DNA from 3 places in the Amycolatopsis sp. NPDC052450 genome. Region 3 is predicted to be linked to each of the others. Evidence: riboswitches for the same ligand, from Rfam matches in the RefSeq annotation. Region 3 holds a riboswitch; each other region holds the start of a gene.
What was found. A riboswitch is a leader RNA that binds a small molecule or an ion and turns the genes downstream of it on or off. The one in region 3 is predicted to bind S-adenosylmethionine.

Region 1 (3,267 bases), on a different contig from region 3:
AGGCGGGCTGCCCTCTTCACGCAGCCTGTCCAGCTCGCCGAACACCCGCGGAGTCGAAAGACCACGCTGGTCGAACGCCAGGACCCAATGGAACGTGTGCCTCGACAAGACCGGCACCAGCTGCTCACCCCGGCCGGTACCCAGCGCGGTTCCGCCGTAGAGCGCGAAAGGAACATCGCTGCCGAGCTTCGCGGCGATACCCGCCAGCTCGTCTCTGGAGATGTCGAGCTTCCAAAGCGACGCGAGGCCCACCAGGGTCGCGGCCGCGTCGGCGCTGCCACCGGCCATCCCGCCCGCTACCGGGATGCCTTTGCGCAACACCACGCGGACCTTGGACTCGGCGTCCGCCTTGCCGGCGTGGGCCGCCAGTGCCTGCGCCGCCTTCCAGGCGAGGTTGTTGGCCCCTGTCGGTACGACACCTTCACCTTCGCCGTAGACCTCGACGCCTGGGTCTTCAGTGACCGCGACGGTCACCTCGTCGGTCAGGGAAAGCGCCTGGAACACGGTCACCAGCTCGTGGTAGCCATCCGGGCGTACGTCACCGACCGACAGGTGCAGGTTGACCTTGGCGGGGACCCTGACGGTCACTGGGGGCGGTACGACGGCGAGCACCAGTCAAGACTACGTGGCCGCTCCACTTGTGCTGTCACCAGGAGAAAAGAGAACGGGACGGGTCACACACGAAACGGGCCGCCCGGACAGCTTTCGTCCTGGACGGCCCGTTCGCGGAGGAATCAGGCGGCGACGCCCTGCGGTCCGCGGACCGGGTGGGTCACGTGGCCGCCGCGTTCGGCGATCCAGGCGAGCGCGGCGTCGGCGCGCTCACCGCGCACACCGAGGCGGAACCGGCCGACCGGCGTGTCACCGATCCGGGTCAGACCGCCGCCGATGGTGGCGAGTTCGACGTCGAAGCGACCGGCGGCTTCCGGCAGCAGCGCACCGACCGAAGCGAAGCCGACGAGCACGACGTCCACCGCGCGGTCGTACTTCGAGGCCTGCGTCCGCCCGGTCTCGATCGCGGGAAGCAGCGCCTGCGCGGTCCGGCTGTTCGGGTCGGAGACCAGGTCGAGCACGGTTCCCCGTTCGATGATCGCCCCGGCCTCCAGTACCGCGACGTCATCGCAGACACGGCGGACCACGCCGGCGTCGGGAGTGGTGAGCAGCACGGTGACTCCGAGCTCGGCACGCGCCCGGTCGAGCACGGTCAGAACCGCGCCGGACTCTTCGGGCTGCACACCCGCGGTCGGGTCGTCGGCCAAGAGCACGGACGGCCCGGCGGCGAGGGCCTTGGCGATGGCCACCCGGCGCAGCTGCCCTTCGGTCAGGTCGCCGGGCCGCTGCCCCGCCCGGGGGGTGAGCCCGACCAGGTCGAGCAGGTTGCCGACCCGGTTGCGACGCTGCGGACCGTCGAGGCCGAGCTGTTCGAGCGGCGAAGCGATGTTGCCGGCGATGGTGCGCTCGGCGAGCAATTCCGGTTTGGTGCTCACGACACCGACCTGGCGGCGGATCTCGCGCAGGCGACGTCCGTCGAGGGTTCCGGTGTTGAGGCCGTCGAGCCGGACGACGCCGCGGTCGGGGCGCTCCTGCAGGCCGATGCAACGAGCGAGGGTCGACTTGCCGGAGCCGGCCGGACCCACGACTCCGAACAGCGAGCCCGCTTGGATGTCCACGCTCACATCGCGCAGGGCGACGACGGGATTTCCGTTGAGGGGAAAGGATTTGGACAGGTTTTCGACAGTGATCACGAAGGGCTCCATGCACATGGGGCGCTGCATCTTTCGAGCGCGCCGACCGTCACCGAGTAACCGTCCGGAACGGACGGATTCAGAGATAAGGGAAAGAACTCAGGCAGTAACGGTGGAGCGTCGACACGCACTTACCGTGCGGCGACCTTCATCGACAACGCGTCGCCTGGTCAGCAGGAGCGGGTGGGTGACCCTGTTCATTAGGCACAGCCTCCATCGGTCCTGGCTGTAGCACCTGCCCTGTGGAGGGTGGTTGCTGCGACTTCGGCGAGCCAGGTCTCTCAGTCGCTCGGGATGGTTCACTGAGTAAAACCGATCCCACTGGATGAAAGCAAGCGCGTAGGCGCAGATCACACGCCTGGTCGCGTCCACCATACAGGATCCGCTGTCCATAATATGAGACAGCGACAGTGGTGCGTGGACTTCGACAGCGACGCTGCCTGCTAAGACGGGTCGTGCTCAGGCAGATCGAGAAGAGGACTTACGCACTCGTGCTGACCTTGACCAACTCGCGTCGGCGCGGTGCCGGTCACATCTGCCGCGGTCGGTCAGACGGCCGCGGCGGCGATCCGAGCGAACTCGTGCACGTCCAGCTGCTCCCCGCGGGTCTTGGGGTCGATCCCCGCCTTTTCGAGCAGCTCCCCCGCGCGTTCGGCGGAACCGGCCCATGACGCCAACGCGGCACGCAAAGTCTTCCGCCGTTGGGAGAAGGCGGCGTCGACCACCGCGAACAGCCGCTCCCGGTCGACGGATGCCACCACTTCGCCCCGCTCGAAAGCGACCAGTGCGGAGTCCACATTCGGAACCGGCCAGAACACCGCACGGGGCACCGCGGCGACCTTGCGTGTCTTCCCGTACCACGCCAGTTTGACGCTGGGCACGCCGTAAGTACGGCTCCCCGGCCCTGCCGCCATCCGATCCGCGACCTCGGTCTGGACCATCACTAGGCCGCTGGTCAGCGACGGCAGCTCGGCGAGCAGGTGAAGCACGACGGGAACCGCGACGTTGTACGGCAGATTCGCGACGAGCGCGGTCGGCTGCGCGGGCAGGTCGTCCGCCGTGATCCGCAAAGCGTCCGCACCGACGACCTTCAGTCTTTCGGCCCCGCCTCGTTCGGCCACGGTGTCCGGCAGTCGCTTCGCCAGCACGGGATCGATCTCGACCGCGACGACCTCGGCACCGGTCGCGAGCAGTCCGAGGGTCAGCGAGCCGAGGCCCGGCCCGACTTCCAGCACGACATCACCTTCGCCGATCCCGGAAAGATCGACGATGCGGCGCACGGTGTTGGGATCGTGCACGAAGTTCTGGCCGAGCTTCTTGGTCGGACGTACGTCCAGCTCGGCCGCAAGCGCCCTGATCTCCGCAGGGCCGAGCAGTTCAGTCACCCGACGATCGTAGTCAGCCGCGGCAAGCGACGATCGGCCGGTGGACGACGTCGTACTCGAAGGTGAGAAAGTCCGGCTGCGCGACTGGCGGCCATCCGATCTTTCATCACTCGAAGACCTGCTCGATCCCGCGCGGC
Region 2 (3,267 bases), on a different contig from region 3:
AGTGTCGGAGCCGGAAACACCTACGGCCATCCGAACAAGTCCACTTTGGACAATCTGGCCGCGGTCGGGGCGTCGATCGCCAGAACGGACAAGGACGGCGACACCGCGGTCGTCGCGGACGCACGGGGACTTGCCTTGCTGCGCCGGGGTGAGCCCCGCGGCCCGCCTCGTTCTTGAGGCGGGCCGGGCGGGGAACTCAGATGCCGAGCGCTTCGCGGACCGCGTCGGCCGAGGCGCCGACGGTGGCCTTCGGACCGATCTTGCCCTCGACGGCGTCGAGGGTCTTGAGGCCGTCACCGGTGATCAGCAGGACGATCTCCTCGTCCGGGTTGAGCTTGCCGGTCTCGATGAGCTTCTTGGCCGTCGCGACGGTGACCCCGCCGGCGGTCTCGGTGAAGACGCCCTCGGTGCGGGCGAGCAGCCGGATGCCCTCGACGACCTCTTCGTCGGTGACGTCTTCGATCGCGCCGCCGGTGCGGTTGACCACATCGAGGACGTAGGGGCCGTCGGCCGGGTTACCGATCGCCAGCGACCGGGCGATCGTGTCCGGCTTGACCGGCTGGACGACGTCGTGGCCCGCGCGGAAGGCCGCCGAGACAGGGGAGCAGCCGGTGGCCTGCGCGCCGAACACCTTGTACGGCGTCTCGTCGACGAGGCCGAGCTGCCCGAACTCGCGGAAACCCTTGTCCACCTTGGTGAGCTGGGAACCGGAGGCGATCGGCACCACGATCTGGGAGGGCAGCCGCCAGCCGAGCTGTTCGGCGACCTCGAACGCCAGCGTCTTGGAGCCTTCGGAGTAGTAGGGCCGGACGTTCACGTTGACGAACGCCCAGCTCTCCTGCTCGGCGGCGAGCTGGGTGGCGAGCCGGTTCACGTCGTCGTAGTTGCCGTCGACCGCGATCAGGTCGCCGTCGTACACGGCGGTGGTGAGGATCTTCGCGCGCTCGAGGGTTTTCGGGATCAGCACGACCGACCGCCAGCCGGCGCGGGCCGCGGCGGCGGCGACGGCGTTGGCCAGGTTGCCGGTCGACGGACAGGCGAGTACGTCGAAGCCGAATTCGCGGGCGGCGGCCAGCGCGACGGCGACCACACGGTCCTTGAACGAGTGCGTGGGGTTGCCGGTGTCGTCCTTGACCCAGACCTTCTTGACACCCAAGGCTTTCGCGAGCCTGTCGGCCTGGATGAGCCGGGTGGCGCCGGGTTCGGTGTTGGGGATCTCTTCGACGTTCGACGGAACGGGAAGGAGTTTCTTGTAGCGCCAGATGTTCTTCGGCCCGGCCTCGATGTCCTCGCGGCGCACGCGGCCGAAGTCGTAGGCGACTTCGAGCGGCGAGAAGTCCTCGGCGGAAACGAATTCGGGGGCGAGCGGCTGCCGGTGTCCCTCTTCCTTCGACACCAGTTCGACGGCCGGTCCGAGATCCGGGGTCTTGGTGGTGGAGGTCGTGCCGAGGGTTGCGGTCATCGCGAGGTCCTTTCCTCATCTGCCCCGCCGTGGCGGGCCGGAATTGGCACCGTGTTCGTCAGCTATCCCGCGATCGCGGAATGACAGGCTGACGCCGGTTGCCGGGGCTTCGTCGGGCCGTTCCCTCTGCCCCTCTGGATGAGCGGTATTCGATTGTCGGCACGCGTGTCATCGCGTCGCCTCGCCAACACCGTACGACATGAGCCTCAGGTGGGGCCACCGTGCCCGGAACACATCACCGGACAAAGCACACGAGAGGACGAGTGGCAGGATCGTCACCGTGACGACGCAAGCTTCCGCCCCATCGCCGCTGGTCCTGGTTCTCGGTGAGGAAGAGCTGCTGATCGAACGCGCGGTCCGCGGCGCTTCGGACGCGGCCAAAGCCGCCGATCCGACGGCGGATCTCACCCGGATCCGGGTGTCGGACCTCACAGTCCCGGCGCTAGCGGAGATGGTCAGCCCTTCGCTGTTCGCCGAAGGCAGGGTGATCGTCCTCGAATCGGCACAGGACATTTCACAGGAGCTCGCCGACGGGGTGATGGCCTACGTCAAGGCGCCCGCCGACGGCATCGTGCTCGTCGTGGTGCACAGCGGAGGCGGTCGGAGCAAGGCCGCGAAGGCGCTCCCCGCCGCCTTGAAGAAGGCGGGGGCGGAGGTCGTCGAATGCCCGAAGCTGACCAAGGCCGCTGAGCGGGAATCCTTTGTCCGCAACGAGGTCCGCCGGGTCGGCGGGAAGATCGACGGGGCGGCCGTGCTCGCGCTGATCGACGCGGTCGGCTCGGATCTGCGTGAGTTGTCGTCGGCCGCGACCCAGCTCGTCGCGGACGCGGGCGGAACGGTCGACGAGCAGGCGGTCCGCCGCTACCACCGGGGCCGCGCGGACGTGAACGGATTCGCCGTCGCCGAAAAGGCCGTCGCCGGTGACAAGGCCGCGGCGCTCGAGTCGCTGCGCTGGGCGATGCAACTGGGCGTGCCGCACGTGCTGGTCGCCGACGCTCTTGCCGACGCGGTCCGGACGATCGCGCGGGTGTCCGGCGCCGGTCGCGGGAATCCGAACCAGATGGCGGGCGAACTGGGGATGCCGCCGTGGAAGGTACGCAAGGCGCAGGGGCAGGCCCGCGGCTGGGGTCAGGACGGTCTCGCCACCGCGATGCGGGTGGTCGCCCGGCTCAACGCCGAGGTCAAGGGGGTCGCGGCCAACCCGGAGTACGCGTTGGAACGCGCCGTGCTCGAGGTCGTCGACGCCCACGGCACAAGCCGCTGAACATGGCGAAGGGCCCCAGCGACGCGAGTCGCCGGGGCCCTTCGAAAGCCGATCAGAGAGAGTTCGCGCGCTTCGCGAGCGCGGACTTCTTGTTGGCGGCCTGGTTGGCGTGGAGAACGCCCTTGGTCACAGCCTTGTCCAGCTTCTTGGCGGCGTCCCTTTGCAGCTCCAGGGCCTTGGCCTTGTCGCCGGCGTCGGCGGCCTCGCGGAACTTGCGGATCGCGGTCTTCACCGAGGACCGGATCGCCTGGTTGCGCTGACGCGCCTTCTCGTTGGTGGTGATGCGCTTGATCTGCGACTTGATGTTGGCCACGGGGGCGCTCCTCTTGAATCTCTCGGTGGTTTCGCCGCCGCGCTGTGACTGGCCCTGCATGCTCGTGAGAGCGGCGCGGGTTTCCTCCATGACGGAATGCCACACGACGGTGAAAGGCAAGCTTAACAGCCGCCCCGGGGCCGCTCACGGCCGCCTGGGAGGGGTGATTGCGGTACGGTGAAGATCGTAGTGCCTAGGGTTCCGCCGCCTGCCCGTTCAGGGAAACAC
Region 3 (3,267 bases):
CTGGGGAACTCGAAGCTGCCGCACCGGTCGGACACGCTGTCCTTCGCCGAGGGGCTCGGCTGGCTCGCGCAGATCGGGCTGTTCGTGCTGCTCGGCCTGTTCGCCTCGCCGAGCAGGATCCTCGAAAGCCTGGTCCAGGGCCTGGTCGCGGGCGCGGTCGTGCTGTTGCTCGCCCGTCCGTTGTCGGTGGTGCTCGCGGCGCTGCCGTTCAAGATCCCCTGGCGAGAACAGGTGTTCCTGTCCTGGGCGGGCTTGCGCGGGGCGGTCCCGATCGTGCTCGCGCTGATCCCCCTGTCGTCGGGGGTGCCCGGCGCGCAGGAACTGGTCGACGCGGTGTTCGTGCTGGTCATCGTGCTGACGCTGCTCCAGGGCGCGACGCTGACGCCGCTCGCGCGCGTGCTCGGGCTCGCCCAGCACGCCGAAGCGCACGAGATCGACGTCGACTCCGCCCCACTCGACGAGATGGGCGCGGAACTCCTGCAGGTCAGGATCAACGCCGGATCCAAGATGCACGGCGTCTACCTGGCCGAACTACGGCTGCCCATCGGGGCGACGATCAGCCTCCTCGTCCGCGACGGCACCGGCTTCACGCCCAACAAGAACACCCGGCTCCAGGAACGGGATCAGTTACTCGTCGTGACCACCGTCGAAGTCCGTGACGCGGCCGAGCGCCGCCTGCGGGCCGTCGACCGCGCCGGACGCCTCGCCAGGTGGAAAGGCGAATCCGGCCAGTAGTTCACGGCCCGGCACCAGCTGTTCGTCGGTTGATCTCAGAAACTTCTTCCCTTTCGCCCTCCTTTTGGATTACTTTCCCGGCAATCGACTCCATCGAATGGGTGAGTGTCGCGGGATAAGGAGTACACAAGGTGACGAAACTTCCTGTGCGGTTCGCCGGTTTGGGGGTCGCTGCGGCACTCGTCGGGGTGGTTCTCACCGCCCCGGCGGCGACAGCGGCCGGCGCCTTTCCCGTGTTCGGGCTGCCCTTCGAAACAGGCCAGTCGGTCTACTCGGCGGGGGTCCACTCGGACAACGGGACGTCCGGCGTGAAGAACGCCATCGACTTCAGCCCCGGCGACCGGACCGTTCGCGCCCCGCTCGCGGGCACGGTCCGGATCCAGCACTGTGACGGCGGCGACTGGGTGACCGTCGACCACGACGGCGGCTGGCGGACCGGGTACTACCACCTGGAAGGCATCGCGGTCACCGACGGCCAGAAGGTCGCCCCTGGTGACGCCCTCGGCCGGACCGGTAACGCGCTGCCGTGCGGTGGCGGCAGCACCGGCGCCCACGTGCACTTCACCCTGTGGACGCTGCCCGCGGCCGCCGCGCAGGGCGGCGACTCGCGCGACTTCGGCGTCGGCGCGGGCAACTGGAACGGCATGTCCTACGACGAGGTCTCGACCGAGGTCGCGGAGGCCTACGGCGAGACCGTCGACGGCAAGACCTTCGGTGGCTGGCAGTTCACCGCGGGCACCGATCAGTACACGGGGACCGCGACCGAGGTGTCCTCCCGCGCGATCGTCCCTCTTCCCGGCCGATTCCGCGTCTGACCTCCCGCAATTCGGCACCTGATTGCGATAGTTCGCGGCCCGGACCATCGCAATCAGGTGCCGAATTGCGGGCTCCCTCGCTTGCGCGAGCACGTGAGCGGCGTCTCAAGATGCGGACGAGGGGTGGCTTGATCGCCGGTGTATCGGCTAACTTCGTCCGTAGGTCACGAGTGTCAGCGTCAAGCCCCGGCTAGCTGACCGGCAACCCTCCTTCCGCGGTGGGGTGCCCCGGGTGAGGACCTGGCTCGTCGCGTGGTGCGACGGGCAAGCGCGGGATCCTCGTCGGGTCCCCTGGCCCGGAGGATGACGATGACTCTCGCTCTCGAACGCACGAACGCCCCCGCCGCTGTCGCGGAAACCGTTGCCACGCACGAAATCCCGACGGTCGCGTGTGCCGATCTGCGGGTCCCGCTGGTGACCGGCGGCGATATCGGATACGCGAATCTCGATCACGCGGCGAGCGCCCCCTGTCTGGACAAGGTGCGGGCCGCCGTCGACGAATTCCTGCCCTGGTACGCCAGCGTGCATCGCGGCGCCGGGTTCGCTTCGCAGATCTCCACCAAGCTTTACGAGCGCACGCGCGGGATCGTGCGCGACTTCGTCGACGCGCGGTCGACCGACGCCGTCGTGTTCACCCGCAACACCACCGATTCCTTCAACCTTCTCGCGCGCAGCCTGCCGAAGCACACGTCGGTCGTCGTGTTCGACACCGACCACCACGCCGCGCTGCTGCCGTGGAAGGGTCCGAATGTTCGCCGGATCCAGACCCCTCGCACCCGGCTCGCCGCGGTGTCCGCTGTGGACGAAGCGCTCGCGGACTGCCCGCAGGGCCCGCGGCTGATCGTCATCACCGGCGCGTCCAACGTGACCGGGGAACTGTTGCCGGTCAAGGAGATCGCCGCCGTCGCGCGGCGGCACGGCGCCCGGATCGCGCTCGACGCGGCGCAGCTCGCCCCGCATCGGAAGATCTCGGTGCGTGAACTGGACGTCGACTATGTCGCGCTCTCGGGCCACAAGCTGTACGCGCCTTTCGGTGCGGGCGCGCTGATCGGCCGCGCCGACTGGCTGCGCGCCGCCCAGCCGTACCTCGCCGGCGGCGGCGCGACGAAGCTCGTCAACCGTGACTCCGAAAACCTCGGCGTGGTCTGGAATTCCGGCCCCGAGCGACACGAAGCCGGTTCCCCCAACACCGTCGGCGTGTACGCGCTCGGTGTCGCCTGCCAGACGCTGGCCGGGAACTGGGACGGGATCGTCGCCCACGAGGACGAACTGCTGGCGCGGCTGCGTCGCGGTCTCGCCGCCGTTCCCGGATTCGCCGAACTGCGGCTGTTCGACGCGCCGGTCGACCGGGTCGGCACGCTCAGCTTCGTCGTCGACGGTTTCGACCCTGGCTGGCTCGCCGCGGTCCTTTCGGCGGAGTACGGCATCGGCGTGCGGGACGGCGCGTTCTGCGCGCACATCGCCACCAAACGGCTGATCTCCGCCGCCGGTTCGACCGGGCAGCAGGCCGTCCGGGTCAGCCTCGGCCTCGGCAGCACCACCGAACACGTGGACCGGCTCGTGCTGGCGCTGCGCCAGATCGTCGCCCGCGGCGCCCGCTGGCAGTACGAGAAGCCCGAGGGCCGTTGGGTCCCGGAGAACGATCCGCGGGAACTGCCCCCGTTCTGCGCCTGACCCACTAGCCTCTCCCCGCATGGGGAACGAGCGACCGCGTTAC

Region 1: it holds a riboswitch for S-adenosylmethionine, as region 3 does, so the genes downstream of both, ACIHAO_RS14800 (methionine ABC transporter ATP-binding protein) here and ACIHAO_RS22865 (aminotransferase class V-fold PLP-dependent enzyme) in region 3, are expected to answer to the same signal.
Region 2: it holds a riboswitch for S-adenosylmethionine, as region 3 does, so the genes downstream of both, thrC (threonine synthase) here and ACIHAO_RS22865 (aminotransferase class V-fold PLP-dependent enzyme) in region 3, are expected to answer to the same signal.

The regions. Positions count from the first base shown of each region.
Region 1 covers NZ_JBIUAQ010000007.1:158,978-162,244, reverse strand. Annotated here, with positions in the region: gene ACIHAO_RS14805 (4-(cytidine 5'-diphospho)-2-C-methyl-D-erythritol kinase) at 1-612, opposite strand, end outside; gene ACIHAO_RS14800 (methionine ABC transporter ATP-binding protein) at 735-1,745, opposite strand; SAM riboswitch class I at 1,956-2,046, opposite strand; gene rsmA (16S rRNA (adenine(1518)-N(6)/adenine(1519)-N(6))-dimethyltransferase RsmA) at 2,294-3,130, opposite strand; gene ACIHAO_RS14790 (GNAT family N-acetyltransferase) at 3,171-3,267, shown strand, end outside.
Region 2 covers NZ_JBIUAQ010000021.1:82,610-85,876, reverse strand. Annotated here, with positions in the region: partial or broken gene ACIHAO_RS28970 (ComEC/Rec2 family competence protein) at 1-177, shown strand, start outside; gene thrC (threonine synthase) at 197-1,462, opposite strand; SAM riboswitch class I at 1,475-1,607, opposite strand; gene holA (DNA polymerase III subunit delta) at 1,743-2,726, shown strand; gene rpsT (30S ribosomal protein S20) at 2,779-3,039, opposite strand.
Region 3 covers NZ_JBIUAQ010000013.1:167,642-170,908, forward strand. Annotated here, with positions in the region: gene ACIHAO_RS22855 (potassium/proton antiporter) at 1-735, shown strand, start outside; gene ACIHAO_RS22860 (M23 family metallopeptidase) at 867-1,550, shown strand; SAM riboswitch class IV at 1,713-1,827, shown strand; gene ACIHAO_RS22865 (aminotransferase class V-fold PLP-dependent enzyme) at 1,860-3,224, shown strand; gene ACIHAO_RS22870 (hypothetical protein) at 3,244-3,267, shown strand, end outside.